DNA from 3 places in the Bradyrhizobium sp. Kon37 genome. Region 3 is predicted to be linked to each of the others. Evidence: riboswitches for the same ligand, from Rfam matches in the RefSeq annotation. Region 3 holds a riboswitch; each other region holds the start of a gene.
What was found. Region 3 has a riboswitch for cobalamin ahead of AC0L3J_RS21380 (energy-coupling factor ABC transporter permease). Riboswitches for the same ligand answer to the same signal wherever they lie in the genome.

Region 1 (7,354 bases), on a different contig from region 3:
TCAATGCCCGGCTACGTCGTCTTGTTCAAGAACGCTTTTCCGAACGAAGCGAGACCGGTCACCTTTGACAATTTTGCGAAGGCGATCGAGGCTTTTGAAGCGACTCTCATTACACCTGCGGCTCCATTCGATCAGTATCTGGAGGGCAATACACGTGCTCTCGATGATCAGCAGAAGTCAGGGTTGGCACTGTTTATGGCGAAGGGATGTTCCTCTTGCCACAATGGAATCAATCTCGGTGGACAGGCCTACTTCCCGTTCGGCGTGATGAAAAAGCCGGACGCAAGCGTGCTTCCGGACGCCGATAAGGGCCGATTCGCGGTTACCAGGGCGGCTGGCGACGAATATGTCTTCCGCGCGGCGCCATTGCGGAACGTCGCGTTGCGAGCCCCTTACTTCCATTCGGGCCAGGTTTGGAGCCTGAAGCAAGCTGTTGCCCTAATGAGTGACATCCAGCTCGGCGCCAAGCTTAGCGATAGGGAGGAAAACGACATCGTCGCATTTCTGAATTCGCTGACCGGTCGGCTGCCTAGGATCGAATATCCGGTACTACCAACGCGTACCAACACGACACCAAAGCCTTCAATAGACAGATAGCCTTAGCAGCACCGGCGTCATTCCCTGATGAAGAGCAACAGAGGCGACGCAAGAAACCGGCCTCCCCGCAATGACGTCTAAATGAATGATGCTGTGCTGTCACTCATCACCACGCATACATAAAAATGCCCGGCCTCGAGGGGAGGCCGGGCAGAAGTCACGCAGGAGCGACGCTGCTTTCCGCATCGCACCAGCTTTCGTCGGTAGGGAGGACTACCGGCGACCGATTTACGGCGAGGGCACTCGCCGTCAAAACAAGAAGCGGATATCGCTCCGCGCAACTTAGCGAGCCGCTTGCTTTCCGCTTCTGTCGGAAAGTTCAAGACTTGCCACCACTTGCCAGCTGTCCGGTTGGCAAGGGGAGCCTTGATGGAGCTGGGATCCATCGCGCAGGCGGTTTGGCCGCCGTGTCCTGAAACTCAAGCGTCAGTTTGCTGTCACGCGGGAGCATCGCCCCCAACGCCAGCAAATCTTCCCGAAGCCCGCGCCAACGCGCCAACGCGCCAATTACGTATGAAATTCCGGAAGGGCGGTAAAATAGATTGTTGTGATGGGACGCATCCACGCGATGGATAAATGAAGCGATAGGACCGTGGTTCGCGTCGAGCGTAAGTGACTTGGAATATGTCACCGGTAAGGCCGGCATGCTGTCGTCCGCCGGATTCGAGCTTGTCGCCGGCTGTGTGGGATCACCTCCGCCGAAGCAGACCGGCAGTCGCAAGCGCTGGAAGCTTTGGGAGTTCGCAAGATATCGCGACCTCCCAACGCGCGTGGATCTTATTCACAAATACGTTGGCGACACGCTGCGTACGATCATGCCTCACTCCGCAACTCGCGTGCGGCGGCCACCATATTGACGAGCGCGGGACGCACCTCCTCCCACCTTCGAGTTTTCAGTCCGCAGTCGGGATTGATCCAGAGCTGCCGATCGGAAACCCGCTGCCGCGCCAACACAATCAGCTGCTTGATCTCAGCTGCTGCGGGAATGCGCGGTGAATGAATGTCATAGACGCCCGGCCCGATCTCATTAGGATATTTGTAGTTCTTGAAAGCGTCGAGCAATTCCATTCTAGAACGGGAAGCCTCGATTGAAATGACGTCGGCATCCATAGCTGCGATCGCATCGATGATTTCGTTGAACTCGGAATAGCACATGTGCGTATGGATCTGAGTTCCGTCAGCGACAGCGGAGGAGCAAACGCGGAAACTGTCCACTGCCCAATCGAGATAGTCCTCCCACTGCGATTTGCGCAGCGGCAATCCCTCCCGCAACGCAGCCTCGTCGATCTGGATCATGGTCGCTCCAGCTGCCTCAAGGTCGATGACCTCGTCTCGGATCGCGAGAGCGATCTGTCGGCATGTCTCGCTCCGCGGGATGTCGTCACGGACAAACGACCAGTTCAGGATCGTCACTGGTCCGGTCAGCATAGCCTTGACGGGTTTTTTGGTCAGAGACTGCGCATGTCGCCACCATTTAACGGTCATGGGCTTCGGGCGGGAGACATCTCCAAACAGGATAGGAGGACGAACGCACCGCGAGCCATAAGACTGAACCCAGCCGTGCTTGGTAAACGCGAAACCCAACAGCTGCTCGCCAAAGTATTGAACCATGTCATTGCGCTCGAACTCACCGTGTACGAGCACGTCCAGGCCGATATCTTCCTGCCAATGCACGGTATGGGCTGTCTCCGCTTTCAGAAGCTGCTCGTACTGCGTGTCATTCAGCGCTCCCCGCGCATGAGCTGCACGCGCATTGCGGACGTCCGCCGTTTGCGGGAAGGATCCGATGGTTGTGGTTGGAAACATCGGCAATGCGAAGGCGACGCGCTGGACGTCGGCGCGCTGGGCGAACGCACTGCGACGGCGACGCATGCTATCGTCGATCGCGGCCATTCGTCCGGCGACGTTCGCACTATGGATCTTCGGCGATGTTTCGCGGGTGACGGATGCATCCTCTGAGAGGGCGAGTTCATCCGCCACGTCGGCAGCCTGGCCGGCCAGCGCTTTGCCCAATATCGAAAGTTCCTTGATCTTCTGCACTGAGAACGCCAGCCACGTCTTCAGATTGGGATCGAGATCGGTCTCTAGCTCAATGTCGGTGGGAACATGAAGTAGCGAGCAGGAGGGAGCAATCTGAACACGGTCCCTGCCCAGTTTTTTGACCATAGGAGCGAGCTGGTCGAGCAGCGCGGGCAGATTGGAGCGCCACACGTTGCGACCATCAACGACGCCTAGCGAGACCACGAGATCTCCACGGGCTCTGGCGACAATCGCGTCCAACTGGCCGGGTGCCCGAACCAAGTCGACATGGAGTCCGGCAACGGGCAAAGCCAAGACTGTCTCAAGATTGTCGCCGACACCTCCAAAATACGTGGCCAGCATGATTTTTAGGGGCGGTACGGCGTTAACGAAATGAGCATAGGCCCGGCGGACAGCCGCCCGAGATCCTTCGTCGACGTCCATCACTAGGCATGGCTCGTCGAGCTGAACCCATTCAGCGCCGCGCGAGGCTAGTTCGCGGAGAACATCGACATAGACGGGGAGGAGCCGATCAAGCAGCGAGAGCGGATTGAATGCGGGATCTACGCTTTTGCCGAGCTTCAGGAAAGTGACTGGGCCCACTAGGACGGGCCGCGTCTGATAGCCGAGGCTTCTTGCCTCCTCATATTCCTCGATCGGCTTCCGAGAGGCAAACTTAAAGATCTGATCCTGGTGAAATTCCGGCACCATGTAGTGGTAGTTCGTATCGAACCACTTCGTCATCTCCTGTGCGGCTACGCCGGGCCCATGCTGAGCGTGGCCACCGTCCTGAGCGCCACGCGCCATGGTGAAGTAGGTTTTGAGCGACACAGGACCTTCGGTCCAGCCATAAACGTCGGGAATGGCGCCGACCATCAGGCTGGTATCGAGTACATGATCGTAGAGCGAGAAGTCATTCGAAGGAATGACGGTCGCACCGCGGGATTTCTGCCGTGCCCAATTAGCGGCACGAAGTCCACTCCCCGCCTCGAGGAGCTCGGCTTCGCCGGACTTTCCCGCCCAGTAGCTCTCGAGCGCGAATTTGAGTTCGCGTCGTGGGCCGATGCGTGACGTCCCCAGTGTGGCAACGGGAAGCGAAAGGATTGACATAGCCTAGACCCCATGTTGGGGCAAAGGCCATGGCGGACGCAGACAGCGAACATCGCGTGAGCGACAACTGCTTGGCGCACACCGGGACGCCCCGCCCGTGGACGATATCTTGTCGAGGCAGGTCTACTGGCTCACAGGTCGTCGCTGCTGTCCGGCCTTCCCGAAGCCGCATGGCTTCAGTGACTTCGTTGGACAGCGGCTCGCCGCTTACAGTTGCGGGGGCAGCGCCGGCATTGCACCGGCTTCCCTCTTAGCTCCGGATCAAACGAAATCCGGAGACCGCGACGGCTTGAATTATGCGCACGAGGATCGATGCGTCAACCTACCGATTCTCGCTGCGATATTGCCCAAGCGATTACGAGCGCACTAGGCGGGTACGACGGTCTTGCTCGCGGCCTAGTGAACACGCCCGGATCTGTGGAGGCTCCGCTTGTGAAATGCATTCGCTCCCCGCTCGCGTAACGGTTGAGCTCCACCACCGGAACGAACCCGGGCCGCTTTCGGTATCTGTGTGATCGCGAGGAGGCGACCTTTTCCGTCAGCAGCTTTTCGAACCTGCGCGTCAGGAAGGTGCGATCATCCTCAGCCGGCATCCGTTTGGTCACAGCCCACGAGGGCTCCCTAGAAATTTCGAAAGCCGGATTGCTCCAGGACCGCACGGATGATCAGGTCGGCTCCATGGGTGTTCGGCGAGCCCGCGACCAGGCACGAGGTCGTCCGCCTCCGTGAGGTTGGCCAAGATGATCTTCTCGGTGCACTAGGTGTTCACGTGCTGAGCGACTTTTGCGCCGGCTTCGATGCGTCCGTGGCCGCTCGACGCCGGTCTGCCTCGCCTCGACTCGCGGCCAGCGACGATAGGCCTTAACGCGGCCACGGAGCATCGAGGGCCTTGTCCTTGTTCGTGACAAATTCGACGGTGTCCTCCGAGAGAGCCCTTTGAGGGGGTCCTCGGAGTCGCTCAGCGTCTTAAGCTCATAACGATGTTAATCGACCTCGATGCGCCCCATGCGGTCGTGGTCTCCTCAAGGTCCCACATCTACAACTTCGTTCGCGAAATCGAGCGATGAGGCCTTGGTCGCGGGCTGCCTATCCTGTCTTGGACGGGACACAGGTGTCAGGGACCGGACAGACCACCGCGCATTGCGGCGTGTCGCAATGGCCCTCGCACTCCGTACATTTTTTGGCATCGATAACGTAAATGTCGCGCTTCAGACTGATCGCCGCGTTGGGACACTCGAACTCACATGCGCCACAAACGGTGCATTGCGAAGCGACGATCTTGTAAGCCATGCGTTCCGACTCCTTAGGCGAGCGATGCCATGGGCGATCCCTTTCAAATGCCGTGCCAAACGCAGACGCGCTCAATGTTGGGCAATTTGCCCAATTCGGCTGTCCCCGGTCTGAGACCATGTTGCGTCGGCGACAGCAACAGGTCGCTTCAATTTCAGGCTACGAGCCACCGGGCCCTCTTGCGAGAGTCAGTCGCGACTTGACGCTGGAAGCGTCCGTCGGTTTGTTTGGCACGTCAGCGCGGGGGCAAGCGAGGCTGACGCTTCCTCCACCGGCGGCGACAAAAACCCGCGAACGGACGCAGGTCTACGTCGGATCTCGGCAAACCTCCGGTCACACACCCCGACTGGAGGTTTGTGCAAGCCTCGCTCATGGCTGCAACGCTAGCTGCGCGGAGGACTCGCTGGAGGCTTGCCAAAACGGGCTTGTGGTATAACAAGCTTCGGAGGGAAATGAAGTGGCGGCGGGACGAGCGACACTGGCCTTGCAGACCGACTGAATTGCACTCAGCCTCATGCCTGGTGCCGAGTAGGCATGGCGGTGCTCGCGAGCGTCGCTTGGCCGCACTCAGCCACTCGCAACTATTTTGGACGAGCTGGAGCAGGGTTGAAAGATGACTGTGCAAATTGCTTCAGTGGCATGGCTTTTCCGAACAGATGGCCCTGCGCAAGGTCGAAGCCGAGTTCGGCCACAGCGATTAGGTCAGCCTGGCTCTCCACACCTTCGGCGACGGTGCGCACATTGTACTCTTTGGCTAGATCGACGATATGGCGGCACACCGTTCGCTTGAGGGGCCCATTCGCGCAGCCGCCGACGAACTGACGATCTACTTTCAATTTCATGAACGGGAATTTTGTCATCCCCATCAGCTGCGGCCAATTGGCACCGACATTGTCGATTGCAAGGCCAATGTTGTGAAAGCGAACCTCACGCGCAACCTCGACCAGGAGATCTAGGTTCTGGATCGCTTCCACGCTCTCGATTTCAATCGTCAAACCGCCGAAAGCTGCGTGCGACGGCATGCGCCGACAGAGATCGCGTACCGCCTGCGGGTCAATCAGGAATGCTGCCGGGAGATTGATGGAGAGATCGATCGAAGTTTGCTGCTCCAGAAGATACTGCCAATCCTTGATCGCGCGGTCGATCACGAACTGCGACAAGTTCCTAAAATGAGGATCGTGAGATTCCGGGATGAAATAGGCCGGTGGAACAACGCCCCAGGTCGGGTGTCGCATTCGAAGATGAGCCTCGGCGCCGCGGCGGCTAAGGGTACACGCGTCAAACTTCGGCTCATACCAGAGCTCAAGCCAGCCAGCGTGTAAGGCTTCTCCGACATGGACCGCGGGACGGGGCGCCGGCTCTCTTGGCAAGAGCATGCCGATCCGATCGCGCAACGTCTCGGCTGCAAACGGCGCCCTGAGCGGCGGCAGCATAGCAAGTCCATATTCACTACCGACCTGCTGCACTGCCGCCATGATGATCGACTCGCGCGCTCCGAACGCCAGCACTCGGCCTGCAAATTCTTCGCGTACCAGTATCTCGAGCAATCGTCCAGGCTCGATGCGGTCCGAGCCAATGCCGAGCAGGATCAGATCAGGGAACTCCGTGCGGAGTACGTGCGGCAACTCGTCAGCAGTCCTGCATTCGCTGATAACAAATCCCATATCCTCCAGCACATCCCGTAGAAAGGCGCGCAGATGCCGCTTACCGACGGCCAGGCACGCCCGCGGCCGCACCTTACGTTGCCCGAAGATTACAGGTTTCCCTCCCACCAGTTCGGCCTGCCCATGTTCCATCGCAACCACTCCTGTTCCGTGACGGTGCCTTAAACGAGGAGCGAAGGTCCAAACAAGCTGTGCTTCCCGATATCTTTCGATTGTTCGAGATAAGCTTAAGATAGTGCATTGGTGTGCAAAATCTTTCGCGATCTTGCTCAGACGATTTTATCGGACGCACGCGTATGATACCTGTCGCGCTTCGCGCAAGTACGAGTGACGCACGCGAGGTGGGAATCTGTCCTTCGGACGCACCGAGCTGACGCTCTATGGCGCTGCGATCATCGTGGCGCACGATTTATTGAAGCGAGTAGTTCGTGAGCGAGATCGGCAATCACTCTTACGAATGTTTGATCGGCATGACCGGCGTGTGCCGTGATATGTTTTCCAATCGAAGGCAGTCCATCATGAGTTCGCAGCTGCTCAAGCCGCAGTCGATTCAGAGAACGGCAATGGCTTGCAATTACCTCAGCTCTGTTGCCTATAGCGAGTGTGGACGTGCTGCTTCCTACCGAGCCTGATAGTTGCTCTCAATTGCGTTTTCTGTATCCTCCTGAGCATGA
Region 2 (7,354 bases), on a different contig from region 3:
GATCCGGACATCCAGCCGCGTCTCGGCCATCAGCCGCGTCGGCTTCGACAAGGCGAAGACGAAGGGACGTGAGCAGGCGCCGTTCGAAATCCGCTACCAGAACGGCAAAGGTCTCGAAGTGCTGTACGCGGATGCCGTGATCGATACGTCAGGCACATGGTTCTCGCCCAATCCCGCCGGAGGCAATGGTCTGCCCGCGATCGGCGAGCGTGAATGCGCCGGCCACATCGCCTATGGCATGCCCGATGTCCGTGGTGCCGGCCGCGCCAGATATGCCGGGAAGATTGTTGCGGTGCTCGGCGCCGGTCATTCCGCGGTGGGCACCCTGATCGATCTCGTGCATCTCGCGGACGAGGCGCCGGGGACGCAAGCGATCTGGCTGTTGCGCGGCGCCGATCCCGCCAAGGCGTTTGGCGGCGGCCGGAATGACAAGCTCGCTGCACGCGGAGAGCTCGGCAGCGCGTTCGCTGCGCTCGTTGTCGCCGGGAAGATCAGGGTCGAAACGGAATTCGCCGTCACGCATCTGTCGGACTCCGAAGGCCGCCTCGAGATCGCGGCCGGCTCGGGTTGCGGTGCGCGAAGCGTGATCGTGGACGAGCTGATCGTCTCGACCGGATTTCGTCCCGACTTTTCGTTCCTGTCCGAATTGCGCCTGCGGCTCGATCCCGCCATCGAAGCGCCGGTCGTGCTGGCGCCGCTGATCGATCCCAACGAGCACAGCTGCGGCACGGTCCGCCCGCACGGCGCGCGCGAGCTCGCGCACGATGAGCCAGGCTTCTACATGGCGGGCATGAAGTCGTATGGCCGCGCCCCAACCTTTCTCATGATGACAGGCTATGAGCAGGTGCGCTCGATTGCAGCCGATCTCGCCGGCGACAAGAAAGCCGCCGCAAGGGTGGAGCTCGTGCTACCGGAGACCGGCGTCTGCTCGCGCGGTGGCGTCGAAGCCGCCGGAGCCGCATCGGGATGTTGCGGTGGGCCGGCGAAGCAGCAACCGACGGCCTGTTGCGCCGACGACGAAGCGGCGAAGAAGGCCCGCGCTTCGGGGTGCGGTTGTTCATGAAGTTGGGTCTTGCAGCTGCAGCCGGAGAGTTGCCCATTGTGGTTGGTGCGCCGTGTCGGCTCGGGGGCGGGAGGACAGCATTCGTAACTTGAGCGGGCGGTCTCTGATCGCGGTGATGTGCATCGGCCAGGTCGGCAATCTGCTGCCGCATGTGACGTTGTCCGCAAATCTGGCGCAGCATCTGATGCCGGCGTGGGGACTGTCGGCGGCCGAAGGCGGCTTGATGGCGAGCGGTTACGCGTTCGGCTACATGCTCGCCGTGCCCGTGCTGACGACGTTGACCGACCGGATCGACGCGCGGCTCGTCCTGCTCTGGGGCTCGATCGTCAGCGGGCTGGCGACCGCAGCGTTCGGACTCTTCGCGCAAGGGTTTTGGTCCGCGACCGCGATCTGGTCCCTGGCAGGGCTTGGATTTGCCGGCGCCTACATGCCGGGCTTGAAGGCGCTGACGGACCGGCTTCCCCCCGGCGACACCTCGCGCGCCGTCACGCTGTACACGTCGAGCTTCTCGGTCGGCGTCGGCCTCTCGTTCCTGGTCGCGCAAGTGATCGCCGACCGCTGGGGATGGCGGACCGCCTTCCTTGTCACCGGCTTTGGACCTATCGCAATGGTCGTCGCGTGCCTTCTGATGCAGGCGCAGCGGCCCGCGCCGAAGACGGGACGCCTCTTGAACTTCGCGCCCGTCTTCGCCAACCGCGAGGCGCTCGGATACATCTTCGGCTACGGCGCTCATTGCTTCGAGCTCTACGGCATCCGCACCTGGCTGGTCGGGTTCTGGACCTTCGTCGTCGCCCACCAAGGCGCGCCGTCATGGTTGAGCCCCGTCGTGCTGAGCTTCTGCTTCGCGGTGATCTCGATGCCGGCCAGCATCCTCGGCAACGAGGCCGCGCTGAAGTTCGGCCGCCATCGCGCGATCACGGTCGTGATGATCGCGTCGGCCTGCGTCGCGCTCATCATCGGCCTCAACGCGACAGCGCCGGCATGGGTGCTCGCGCTGCTGCTGCTTGCCTATGGCCTGACCGTGCCGGCGGATTCGGGCGCATTGACCGCCGGCATGTCGGCCGCGGCTGTCTCCGAACATCGCGGCGCGACCCTGGCCCTGCATTCGACGGTCGGCTTCGGCCTGTCGGCGGTCGGCGCCTGGGGCACCGGCGCCGCGCTCGACGCAGCCGGCGGCCCGCAGAGCGCGGCCGGCTGGCTGCTGGCATTCAGCGTCCTCGCGGCCGGAATCGCGCTGGGCCCGCTGGCGCTGCTGTGGGCGCGGCGTCGAAGCAGCTCGGTCCAGCCGGAGCACGGCGCGAAGTGACGTGAGAGCGGCGATCCTCCCCCCTCACCACTTGAACGAGGCCGCGACCTCGTAGCTGCGCGGCGCTCCCAGGATGATCTGATCGGTATAGCCGGGGTCGCCCCAGGCGGCGTAGAGCTTATTCGTCAGGTTCCTCACGCGAAAGCTGATACGGGTCTGGTCGACGCCCGGGAAATAAGCCTTTGGGATATCGACGAACGCGAACGCGTCGAAGATCGTATAGGCGTTCATGGTCACCAGATTGTCCTGGAAGTTGAACCTGTCGCCGACGTGACGGACGAGGCCGCCGATCTCCACCGGCAATTTGGTGCCGAAGCGATAGGACGCCCCGGCATTGGCGATGAAGTTCGGGACGTTCGGCGGGGTCTTGCCCGAATAGGATTGGAAGTCGCCATTGCCGTCGACATAGTTGAAGTCAACGAAGCGCGATTGCACGAAGGCGACATTGGCCCACAGCTTCAGGCCGCCGACCGGGTTCACCGCCGCAGCGATCTCGACGCCCTTGGAGGCCATCTTGCCGGCGACGTTGAACACGATGCCGCTCTCGGGCACGTAGACGTTCTTGCGTTCGATGTCGAACGCCGAGAACGTCGCCTCGGCGCGCTTGTCGGATGATTGCAGCTTCACGCCGGTCTCGTAGGTCCGCGACGTCGTCAGCAGCAGCGGCACCTTTGGCGCGAGGATGAAGATGTTGGCCACCGTCGGGTCCGCCGCCGTCGCATATTGGCTGTACAGCATCACCCCGGGCGCGATGTCCCAGGTGTAGCCGATGCGCCCGGTGACCGGATTGAACTTGGTCGAGAACGGATAGCCTTTTCCGGACGCTAGCGAGCCGTCGGGATTGAAGCGCGTGCGCGATAGTTCGATATCCTCGAACCGGATGCCGCCGATCAGCGCGAAGGTCGAGGTCAGCTTGAGCCGGTCCTCGAACGACAGCGCCGTGGTGTCGAGATGGGTGTAGATCTTCTCGTCGCTGCGCGGGCCGTAAAGCCCGCGGTCCGGATTGATCAGCTCGACCGTGTCGGAGAAGAACTTTGTATCCTGCGAGACGTTGAATTGCGAGCTGCTTGCCGCAACCGTAGCGACGAAGCGGTTGTCCATTCCACCGAGGTTGGAATTGACGGTGAGGTCGGTGATGTTGCCATAGAGCCGTTGCGCGTGGTCCAGCGCCAGCCGCTCGCGATAGACCTTGTTCGGCCCGGAATCGTCGAACGAGCTGATCTCGTTGTTGAACCAGTGCCGATGCGCGTCGTAGCCGTAGACCTGGCTGCGCAGCGAGATGTTGTTGGTGATGTCCCACTGGAAGCCGCTGCGCAGCCAGAGCTCGTTGGCCCCGCTGTGATTGTCGAGCACGTTGTAGCTTGTCGTCAGCGTGCGCGCGTCGATGGTAACGGGATTGAGCGCCCCGGCATGGCCGTTGAGGTAGCAATTGGTCCACTGGCCCGAGACGATGCCTGACGTCGGCACGACGCCGGGCGCGTTCGCCGGCACCAGCGGCGTTCCCCAATAGAATCGGTCCTTGTCCTGCTTGTATTCGGCGGCGCCCCAGATCTTCAGGCTGTCGTTGACGCGGTAGTTCAACTGGCCCGAGACGTTGCTGAGCTTCGAATAGGTGTCGTCGATGAAGCTCTTGTCGTTGGAATGGCTGATGTCGAAACGGTAGTCGAGGCCATTGACCAGCGTGCTGCCGCCGGAACCGTAGCCGGCGCGATAGCCGTTGAAGGAATCGTAGGAGGTGAAGGCCTCGTTGATAATGGGCCCGGTGTGCGGCGCCTTGGTGACGTAGTTGATCGCACCGCCGGTGGATCCGAGTCCCGATACCAGGGAGTTGGGGCCCTTGATGATCTCGACCTGCTGCAGATTGGCGGTATCCATGGGCCGGCCCGTCATGGTCGACGGCCCGATCGGGATGCCGTTGTAGAGGGTGGTGAGCTGGTCGCCGCTAAAGCCGCGCATGGAGAAGATTGCGGGCGCGCCCGGCGCATCGCCGCCGGTGACGCCGACCGCGGCCTTGGCGACATCGGTAGTGGTCCTGATGCCCTGATCCTGCATGGTCTGCTGGTCAATGACCTCGACGGTCGCTGGCGTTTCCCGTGCCGTGATTCCGAGCCGGGAGCCGACATCGGTGACGGCGGCCGTGTTCAACGGCGTCTGCACCTGATAGCTCGGAGGCTGGGTTGTTGGGTTGGCAACCACCGGAGCGGCGCGATTACGCCCTACGTTGCGCCGGGCCGTGCGCGATCTCTGAGCGCCGGGGCTGACGGTTACGGCCGGTCTTGGAGTGGGCGGGGTGACGATCACCGGGCCGACCTCGCGGGAGGCGTTGTCGCGGACCGCGGTCTGCGCCATCGCCATGGAGGACAGGGATGTCGAGAGCAGCAAGGCGAGCAGGGCAGGTGTGGCGCGCCGAAAATTGCCGGCTCTTCCCTGAGAGATCTGGATAAGGACACGCGAATGTTCCGGCGCAACGCCCGGACCGAAATAAAGATTTTGCACGACAACGCTCTGCGGCGACGCAAACTAACCGTCACCGCGGTTGCCTTAGCAGTCTGCCTTCGCCCCTAGCGGCAGATGCACCGGCTACTCTTCCGACATCAGGGCACCCCGCCCAATGCGTTCGCGCGTGACCATGGCTGGTAGCAGGTTTCCTGGCTCGCGGGTCATCGCCTTCGACCACCTTCCCAGAGGCCCAAGCGGGGCTCCAGTGGTTCGTTTGGTCGTCGGCTATCCGCCTACAGTTGCGGGGGCAGCCGCGGAATTGCCCACTCGAGGTGGACGCACCGCATTCCCTTGGAGAGTCCTTGCGGACACTACCGCGCGGGAAACTGGCATTTGGCGATGAGCGCGTCAACATCCGCGTATGACCGGCGCCTCTGGCGGAGTGCCGCAGCACGAGATGCCGCGGCATTCTTGCTTAGGGCCTCCTGTCCGCCGATCCAGCCGGTTGCGTTTGCGAGAGCCGCTGCTTCACCGTCCTTGCGATCGCCGCCGGGGCCTCCTCGGGGATCGCGAAGCATGAACTCGCGTTGATCTCGCACAGGACGTAGGTGTCGGCACCGGCCGCGTCTTTCGGACCGTACAGGAAGTCCGCGTCCCAGATGACCGGAAGCGAGCCTGCGTCGATGTCCAGCGTCTTCATCATTCCCGGGGTCCACTCGTCTTCCATCAAGCGACGCAGCCGCTGGAAGCGCGAGTCTGCGTTCGAGGTATAGAGCCGCGGTCCGGCCTCGGAACGGGCATCCGGCGAGTCAACCAGGGCTTTGACTTTGTGAGAGCCGAAGCCGGCACAGCGATCGCCCGCCATATAGCAGCGCACCACGCCTTCGCTCAAGCGAGGCTGGAATGGCTGATCGACCACGCTGCCGTTCTCGAAATATTCCGTGCAGCGACCGAGAAAACTCTCCAACGTCAGTTCCTCGGAGACATCCTTGGTCGCGTCCAGCACCTTTATCATCGGGGAATTCGGCAGGCTCTCGACCTTCCACACGCCTTGGCCGCCGTTACCGCGGTTGCGCTTGATCACGCGCGGACCGGTGGCGAGCCGTGTCGGCAACTCGGCGCGCATGGCCTCGGCGGTTTGATATAAAGCCGTGTCGCATCCCCACCCCATCGAGCGGGTACGATAGAGTACCTCCTTGGTGCCCATCTTGAGAATGACGTCCGGATGAGCGCTGACCCACACGCCCCGCGCCGCTACGTCGCGAAGCAGGGGATCAAGCTCAACCCGCGTCTTGCCCTGGTGGATCGGATCGACCCAGACGAGCACGCCGTCCACCGCGAGCAACTGCTCGCGGACCTCTTCGGCGAGGCTTTCGTCGTAGATCGCCGGCCGGGCTTCGATGCCGACCGCCGCGAGTGCTCCGAAGACGCGGACGAAGCGGCTGTTTTGCGCCGTCGCATCCCGCCGCGCGGCAGCGTCGCCTCGCGAGAGGATGGCGACGGTGTGTTGGTGAGAAGGGTGTCGTTCGGTGTCCATGCGCAAGCTCCACGAATGGCGTGCTGCGCAGAGCTTGGACCGAGGCCTCACGGGGAGTCTGCTTTGTCCCCACGCAACGGAGACTAACGAGGTCGTCCGCGATTTTCAAGACGTGGCCGGCGCCGTTATGCGGAGCCTGTGAACCAAGGCAGATAGCGTGACCCTGTTCGATGATCTGACATATGGTGAGATCAAATAAGCGCTTGGTCACCTATGCCGGAGATTGCCATGAACGTTCGATCCCTGTCGGTCGCGACGGCCCTGCTGATTGCGTCCATCTACCCAGCACGGGCGGAGGAAGCTTTGGTCGCCTACAAATCGCTCGGTCCGGAACTGGCGCTCGATCTTGCGCGCGCTGCGTTGGCGAACTGCCGCACCCGTGGATACCAAATTGCAGTTGCCGTCGTCGATCGCTTCGGCGTCACGCAAGTGATGTTGCGCGACCGCTTTGCAGGCCCTCACACGCCCTCAACGGCAGCAGGCAAGGCGTGGACAGCTGCCTCGTTCAAGACCAGCACGACCGAGCTGAATGCGATCAGCCAGCCGGGCATGATGCAGGCGGGCATTCGCAACCTTCCCGGAGCGGTCGTCATCGCCGGCGGGCTGATCGTCGAAGCCGGCGGCTCCCTGGTCGGAGCGGTCGGCGTGTCCGGCGCGCCGGGCGGTGACGCGGACGAAGCGTGCGCGAAAGCCGGAATTGACGCCATACGCGACAAGCTGGACTTCTGAGAAGACGTCAAGATCGCAGTGAAAAGTTTTTCGGCCTTTTGCGAGCTTGGCGGCCGTCTGATCCACAGGGATAAGCAGACGCGCCGCCTGCGCACGCTCAGGTGTGGCCGCTCATCGAGTGGATATGACGATCACCGATCGTCGCGCCAACCCGAGAAGTAACACCGTCGAGCTTCCCCAACGATTGTTCTCGATAAGCCGACGTCCGCGAGAAGCCGGTCGTCCAATTCGAGAAGTTCGTCGTACTGGCGGCGCCGTGTGATGCCGTCCAGCAGCGCGA
Region 3 (7,354 bases):
CATGGCTGATCCCTGGCTGACCATCATCGGTATCGGCGAAGATGGCCTTGCCGGGCTATCCGAGGCAAGCCGAAAGGCGCTCGATGATGCCGAAACTGTCTTTGGCGGTGAACGGCATCTTGCACTGGCCGGCGTGACGGAGCGCGGACGCCCGTGGCCGGTGCCGTTCGATGCAGAGATCGTGCTGAGCCGCCGCGGGCGTCCCACGGTGGTGCTCGCCTCCGGCGATCCGTTCTGGTTCGGCGCCGGCGCGAACCTCGCTGAAAAGCTCCATAGCGACGAATGGATCGCGTATCCGGCTCCCTCGACATTCTCGCTCGTTGCTGCGCGGCTTGGCTGGCGTCTGGAATCCGTTGCGTGTCTCGGTCTCCACGGCGCGCCATTCGAGCGTCTCGTGCCGCATCTGGCGCACGATGCGCGCATCATTTGCCTCGTACGCGACGCGAAGGCGGCTGGTGATCTCGCAAAATGGCTGACGACGCGCGGATGGGGTGCCTCGGCATTCTGGACGCTTACCGCGCTTGGCGGGCCGCGCGAAAGTATCAACGCGCATCGCGCCGACAGCTTCACAGGCGATCTTGCGGGAAGCCTGGTCACGGTGGCCGTGGAGGCGAGAGGAGCGCAGGGCCTTCCTCGCAGCTCGGGACTGTCGGACGATCTCTTCGTCCATGACGGCCAGATCACCAAGCGTCCGGTCCGTGCGCTCGCGCTCTCGGCGCTGGCGCCGCGTCCCGGCGAACGGCTGTGGGACATCGGCGCGGGCTCGGGTTCGATCTCGGTCGAGTGGGCGCTGTGCGGCGGGACGGCGATCGCCGTCGAGGCGCGCGAGGATCGCGTTGCGAGCATCCGCAACAATGCGGCGGCGTTCGGATTGGCGCATCGAATCACAGTCATCACGGGAAAGGCGCCTGAGGCCCTTGCTGCGCTGGACGGGCCTGACGCCGTCTTCATCGGCGGCGGGCTCGACATCGCGATGTTCGACGCCATCTGGTCGCGGCTCTCGCCCGGTACGCGGCTGGTTGCGCATTCGGTAACGTTGGAAACGGAAGCGCTGCTGGGTGAGCTGCACCAGCGCCACGGCGGCGACTTGATGCGGGTCGAGATTGCGCACGCCACTCCGCTCGGCCGCTACCGCTCCTGGGAGACGGTGCGGCCCGTGGTGCAATGGAGCACGGTCCGATGAAGGTCGCCGGGCTCGGATTCAAAAAGGATGTCACGCTGGGCTCGCTGCGCGAGGTGCTGATGGCGGCGGGCGGTCCCGAAGGCCTTGCTGCGGTCGCGACCGTGAGTGATAAAGCGGACGCGCAGGCGCTGAAGCAACTTGCGCGCGAATGCGGCGTGCCGATCAAGGCGATCGCCGCCGAAATGCTTGTTAGCATCGACACGCCGACAAAATCAAAACTCGTCGCCGAAAAATTCGGAACAGGATCGGTCGCCGAGGCCGCAGCACTCGCGGCAGCTGGACCTGGCGCGCGGTTGATCGCGACGCGGGTGGTCTCGCGGGATCGCACCGCGACCGCGGCGATCGCGGAAGGAGATGGTGCATGACGGTGCATTTCATCGGTGCAGGACCGGGCGCGCCTGACCTGCTGACGTTGCGCGGCCGCGACCTCATCGCCGCCTGTCCGGTCTGTCTCTATGCCGGCTCGCTGGTGCCTGAGGGCGTCTTGGCGCATTGCCCGCCCGGCGCGCGCATCGTCAACACCGCGCCGCTGTCGCTCGACGAAATCGTCGCGGAGATCGCCGCCGCACATGCTGACGGCAAGGACGTTGCGCGGCTGCACTCGGGCGACCTCTCGATCTGGTCGGCGATGGGCGAGCAGCTCCGCCGCCTGCGCGCGCTCGACATTCCCTACACGGTCACGCCCGGCGTTCCCTCTTTCTCGGCCGCCGCGGCTGCGCTGGAGGCTGAGCTGACGCTGCCCGGCCTTGCCCAGACGGTGGTGCTGACGCGCACGCCGGGCCGCGCCAGTGCGATGCCGGAAGGCGAGAAGCTCGCCGCCTTCGCCGCCACCGGCGCGGTGCTCGCGATCCATCTGTCGATCCATCTGCTCGACAAGGTCGTCGCCGAGCTGACGCCGCATTATGGCGCGGACTGCCCGGTCGCGATCGTCTGGCGTGCGAGCTGGCCCGACCAGCGCATCGTCCGCGCCACGCTCGCAACGCTCGACGTTGCCGTCGGCAGCGAGATGGAGCGCACCGCGCTCATCCTGGTCGGCAGGACGCTGGGCGCGGCGGAATTTTCCGAGAGCCGTCTCTATGCCGGCGACTATGATCGCCGCTATCGGCCGGTCGGCGCCGAACCGCGTTTTCCGGAGGTGTCGTGATGGCGGCAGGGCTCGTCATCTCCGCGCCGGCCTCCGGCGTCGGCAAGACGACGCTGACGCTGGCGCTCGCGCGCGCCTGGCGCAACAGCGGATTGCGGGTGCAGTGCTTCAAGAGCGGCCCCGATTACATCGATCCCGCGTTTCATGCGGCCGCGACGGGGCGCGCCTCGGTCAACGTCGACAGCTGGGCGATGGATCGCGGGACGATCTCGCATCTCGTCAGTCGCGGCATTGACGCAGATGTCGTGCTGGCCGAAGGCTCGATGGGCCTGTTCGACGGCGTTGCCGCGCGCGGCGTCTGCGGCACCGGAGCGACCGCCGATATCGCGGAGATGCTGGACTGGCCAGTGCTGCTGGTGATCGATCCCTCGGGCCAGGCCCAAACGGCGGCCGCGATTGCCGCGGGCCTTCGCGATTACCGTCCCGGCTTGCGCCTTGCGGGCGTCGTGCTCAATCGCGTTGCGAGCCCGCGCCACGAAGCCCTCGTGCGGCGCGCGCTGTTGGATGCCGGCATCGCCGTGTTCGGCGCGCTGCCGCGCCATGCCGAGATCAGCCTGCCGAAACGGCATCTCGGACTGGTCCAGGCCGAGGAGCAGGCGGAGATCGGCAAGCTGATCGACGAGGCCGCCCGCTTCGTTGCCGAACATGTCGATCTCGACGCGGTGCTGCGTTCGGCTGCCACCTGGTCGCCGCAACCTGCCGCGAGCGGCGTGAACGTAACGCCGCCCGGCCAGCGCATTGCGCTCGCCCGTGACGCTGCATTCTCCTTCGTCTATCCGCATATGCTGGAAGCGTGGCGCGCGGCGGGTGCGGAGATATCGACATTCTCGCCGCTCGCCGATGAAGGCCCTGATCCGGGCGCCGATGTGTGCTGGCTGCCCGGCGGTTATCCCGAGCTGCAGGCCGGCAGGATCGCGGCCAATGCGCGCTTCCGCAGCGGATTGCGCGCCTTCGCCGAAACGCGCCCGGTGCATGGCGAGTGCGGAGGCTATATGGTGCTGGGCACCGCTTTGACCGACGCCGATGGCATCCGCCACGAGATGACGGGCCTGCTCGGCCTGGAGACGAGTTTTGCCAAGCGCCGCATGCATCTGGGCTATCGTCTGGCCGAGCTCGCCGCGCCGATGCCGGGTCATCAGGCGGGTGCACGCCTGCGTGGCCACGAATTCCACTACTCGACGATCGTCGCGCAGCCCGACACGGCGCTGGCGGTCGTGCACGACGCGACAGGCGCGGTCATCGCCGAGACCGGCTCGCGGCGGGGACAAGCCACCGGCACGTTCTTCCACCTGATCGCGGAGGACCGGTGAGCGGTTTTGTCTCCTTTGTCTCTGCCGGCCCCGGCGATCCCGAGCTGCTCACGCTCAAGGGTGCCGCGCGGCTGCGCGAGGCCGACGTCGTGCTCTATGACGATCTTGCTTCAGGCGCGATCCTCGATCTGGCCCGGCCCGGCGCCAATCTCGTCGCGGTGGGAAAGCGGGCAGGACGGGCCTCGACCAAGCAGCACCACGTCAATCGATTGCTGGTCGACTACGCCGCAACAGGCGCGCGCGTGGTGCGATTGAAGTCGGGCGATGCCGGCATCTTTGGCCGGCTCGAGGAGGAGCTCGAGACGCTGCGGGAAGCGGGCATCGGCTACGAGATCATTCCCGGTGTCACCACGGCCTGCGTGGCTGCGGCTCAGGCCGGGATTCCCCTGACCCGGCGCCATACCTCGCGCCGGGTGCAATTCATTACCGGCGCGGACGTCACCGGCGAGCTGCCGCCAGACCTCAACTGGGTAGCGCTGGCCGATCCCGAGGCGACGACCGTGGTCTATATGGGTCGCCGCACGTTTCCGGCGCTTGTCGCGAAATTGATCGAGCATGGCCTCGCCCCAACCACTCCGGCGTTGCTCGCCGAATCGCTCGGCCGTCCCGATGAGCGGCTGGTCCGCACCACCATTTCGGAACTTGCCGAGCAGGTTGCGCGAGGCGGAGCGGCCTCCACGGCGGCCGTCATCCTGTTCGGCGCGCTGGCCGGGGATTATCCGTCATGACGCTCTCGGCCGCCCTTCGCCCCTTGACGCCCGGCTGGCGAAAGGGGCACACAGGAGACGCATGGTGCTCGACGCGGCGCAAAGCGCCGGAGCATAATCGGGAATGGGGATGGGCGGACCCAGTTGCGGCGCCCAAAACCCCAGCCGCCCCCGCGACTGTAAGCGGTGAGGGACTTCGATCAGCCACTGGGCCGCAAGGCTCGGGAAGGCCGGAGACTCCCAGTGAACCGCGAGCCAGGAGACCGGCCGTGCACGTTTTGAGGCCAAGGCCGTCGGGTGTGACGGCAAGAAGGATCTGAGCCATGCATATCGAACCCGGACTAGTCTCGGACGCCAAGCTCGTGCTGAGTTACGCAACCGGCATCGCCGTGGGCGGCGTTGCCTTGAAGCTCGCGGTCGAGACCGTGCGCGAGCAGGGCATCATTTCGTTCGCGGCGCGGACGCTCGCCACCACGGGACTCGTGTTTATCTTCTTCGAGATCCTGCCGCACTTCCCGGTCGGCGTCTCCGAAGTGCACTTCATCCTCGGCTCGACCTTGTTCCTGCTGTTTGGAGCTGCGCCTGCGGCCTTCGGCCTCGCGTTCGGCCTGCTGTTCCAGGGCTTCTTCTTCGAGCCGCCCGACCTGCCGCAATATGGCATGAACGTCACCACGCTGCTGGTGCCGCTGTTCGGGATCCAGGCGATCGCCACGCGGATCATTTCGAGCAACACGGCCTATGTCGATCTGAAGTACCGCCAGGCGCTGGCGCTTTCGACGACCTATCAGGCCGGCGTCATCGCCTGGGTGGCGTTCTGGGCGCTCTATGGCGCCGGTTTTGGCGCGACCAACCTCGTCAACATCGCGACCTTCGCGGCGTCCTATGCGCTCGTCATCGTGATCGAGCCGCTCGCCGATCTCGGGGTGCTGGCGCTGGCGAAGTCGCTGCGCGGCGTCACCGCGGCCGGCCTCGTCACACCGCGTTTGCACAACGCGGCCTAGAGACAAGCGAACGGGCGGCCGTGATGCCGCCCTTCGCAGCCACGATGCTCACGCTCTCCCTGATAGGCATCGGTTGCGGCGATCCCGAGCAGCTCACGCGCGCCGCGATCACTGCCATCAACGCGGCCGATCTCGTCCTGATCCCGCGCAAGGGGACTGCAAAGTCCGATCTCGCCGATCTCAGGCGGACGATCTGCGCGGATGTGCTCACCAGTGACACGACGCGCATCGCCGAGTTCGATCTGCCCGTCCGTGATGCCGCTGAAGCGGATTATCGCAAGGGCGTGGACGATTGGCACGATGCCGTCGCCGCTGCCTGGTCGCAGACGATCGCAGATCATCTCGAAGGCGAGGGCAGAGTCGCGCTGCTGATCTGGGGCGATCCCTCGCTTTATGATTCCTCGCTGCGCATTGCGCGGCGGCTCAATCCCTCGCCAAAGATCGAGATCGTTCCCGGCATCACCTCGATCCAGACGCTGTGCGCGGCGCATGCGCTGCCGCTCAATGACATCGGCGAGCCCTTTCTGGTCACGACGGGACGTCGCTTGCGTGAGGGCGGCTGGCCGGCAGGCGTCGATACCGTGGTGGTGATGCTCGACGGCGGCACGGCGTTCCAGTCGCTCGATCCGAAAGGCCTGCACATCTGGTGGGGCGCCTATCTCGGCATGCCCGATCAGATCATCATGTCCGGCGCGCTGGCCGAGATCGGCCCGCGTATCGTCGCGGTGCGGCAAGAGGCGCGCGAACGACACGGTTGGATCATGGACAGTTACATCCTCAAGCACAGGCTGTGAGGCAAGCGAGGCAGCATGCTCCCCGAATGGGTCACTCAACAATGCCCCGATATCTCCGCAGTCCATCGCGAGGCGGCGGTGGCGCGGCAGGCGCAACTGACGAAACCGACCGGCGCGCTTGGCCGGCTCGAGCAGCTCGCGATCGAGCTTGCGGGCCTCCAAGCAACCGAGCAACCGCGCGCGGCGCGGGTGCCGATCGTTATCTTCGCCGGCGATCATGGCATCGTCGCCCAGGGCGTCTCGGCCTATCCGCAGGAAGTGACGATCGCGATGCTGGCGAACTTTGCCTCCGGCGGTGCCGCGATCTCGGTGCTCGCGCGTGAGCTGGGCTCCAGCCTGGAGGTCGTCGATTCCGGCACGCTGGCGCAGGAGGAGATGGCTGGAATCGTGACCGACAAGCCGCGCAGCGGCACGCGCGATTTCAGTATCGAAGCTGCGCTCACCCCCGCAGAGCTGGCATTTGCGTTCGAAGCCGGCCGACGTGCGGTGACGCGCGCGCAGGCCGGGCAGCCCGATCTTCTGATCTTCGGCGAGATGGGAATCGGCAACACCACGACATCGGCGGCGATCGCGGCCGGCTTGCTCGGTGTGAGCGCTGAGGAGATCGCGGGCAGCGGGACCGGCGTTGACGCGGCCGGCCGTGTGCACAAGGCGCGGGTGATCGACGCTGCGATCGCACGCCATGGCATTGCGGGCGCTTCGCCCGAAAAGATCCTGTGCGCCGTCGGCGGTCTCGAGATTGCGGCCATCTGCGGTGCAATTATCGCGGCTGCACAGCTCCGCATCCCCGTGTTGATCGACGGCTTCATCGTGTCGGTGGCGGCGCTGGCGGCGGCGCGGCTCAACCCCTCGTGCCAGCCGTTCCTGCTGGCCTCGCATCAATCCGCCGAGCAGGGCCATCGGCTGGTGCTTCGCGCGCTGAATCTGCAGCCGCTGATCAGCCTCGATCTCAGGCTCGGCGAAGGATCGGGCGCGGCCATCGCGCTGCCGCTGGTGCGGTCGGCCTGTGCGCTCCACAACGGCATGGCGACCTTTGCGCAGGCCAATGTGCCGGATCGTCCGGCCTGATCAAATCGTCCGCTGATTGACGGAGACGACGCGCCAGCCGGTCGCGAGCCGGTCGATCCGGGTCAGCGACAGCGGATCGATCACAAACCGGAGCGCCGCTTGAGGCGTCAGATCCAGCGCGATGCACAGCGCCGCGCGGATCGTGCC

Region 1: it holds a riboswitch for cobalamin, as region 3 does, so the genes downstream of both, metE (5-methyltetrahydropteroyltriglutamate--homocysteine S-methyltransferase) here and AC0L3J_RS21380 (energy-coupling factor ABC transporter permease) in region 3, are expected to answer to the same signal.
Region 2: it holds a riboswitch for cobalamin, as region 3 does, so the genes downstream of both, AC0L3J_RS08255 (TonB-dependent receptor) here and AC0L3J_RS21380 (energy-coupling factor ABC transporter permease) in region 3, are expected to answer to the same signal.

What each region holds. Positions count from the first base shown of each region.
Region 1 covers NZ_JBVVOY010000005.1:252,162-259,515, reverse strand. The annotation lists gene AC0L3J_RS14705 (cytochrome-c peroxidase) at 1-597, shown strand, start outside; gene metE (5-methyltetrahydropteroyltriglutamate--homocysteine S-methyltransferase) at 1,411-3,726, opposite strand; cobalamin riboswitch at 3,826-4,025, opposite strand; gene AC0L3J_RS14695 (4Fe-4S binding protein) at 4,813-5,016, opposite strand; gene AC0L3J_RS14690 (EAL domain-containing response regulator) at 5,598-6,812, opposite strand.
Region 2 covers NZ_JBVVOY010000003.1:52,362-59,715, reverse strand. The annotation lists gene AC0L3J_RS08265 (NAD(P)-binding domain-containing protein) at 1-1,063, shown strand, start outside; gene AC0L3J_RS08260 (MFS transporter) at 1,179-2,369, shown strand; gene AC0L3J_RS08255 (TonB-dependent receptor) at 2,394-4,865, opposite strand; cobalamin riboswitch at 4,991-5,199, opposite strand; gene AC0L3J_RS08250 (Cj0069 family protein) at 5,284-6,345, opposite strand; gene AC0L3J_RS08245 (GlcG/HbpS family heme-binding protein) at 6,574-7,074, shown strand; gene AC0L3J_RS08240 (YjiS-like domain-containing protein) at 7,206-7,354, opposite strand, start outside.
Region 3 covers NZ_JBVVOY010000011.1:146,359-153,712, forward strand. The annotation lists gene AC0L3J_RS21350 (cobalt-precorrin-6A reductase) at 1-3, opposite strand, end outside; gene cbiE (precorrin-6y C5,15-methyltransferase (decarboxylating) subunit CbiE) at 2-1,183, shown strand; gene AC0L3J_RS21360 (cobalamin biosynthesis protein) at 1,180-1,548, shown strand; gene cobM (precorrin-4 C(11)-methyltransferase) at 1,545-2,327, shown strand; gene AC0L3J_RS21370 (cobyrinate a,c-diamide synthase) at 2,327-3,637, shown strand; gene cobA (uroporphyrinogen-III C-methyltransferase) at 3,634-4,365, shown strand; cobalamin riboswitch at 4,411-4,630, shown strand; gene AC0L3J_RS21380 (energy-coupling factor ABC transporter permease) at 4,668-5,345, shown strand; gene cobF (precorrin-6A synthase (deacetylating)) at 5,390-6,139, shown strand; gene cobT (nicotinate-nucleotide--dimethylbenzimidazole phosphoribosyltransferase) at 6,155-7,207, shown strand; gene AC0L3J_RS21395 (histidine phosphatase family protein) at 7,208-7,354, opposite strand, start outside.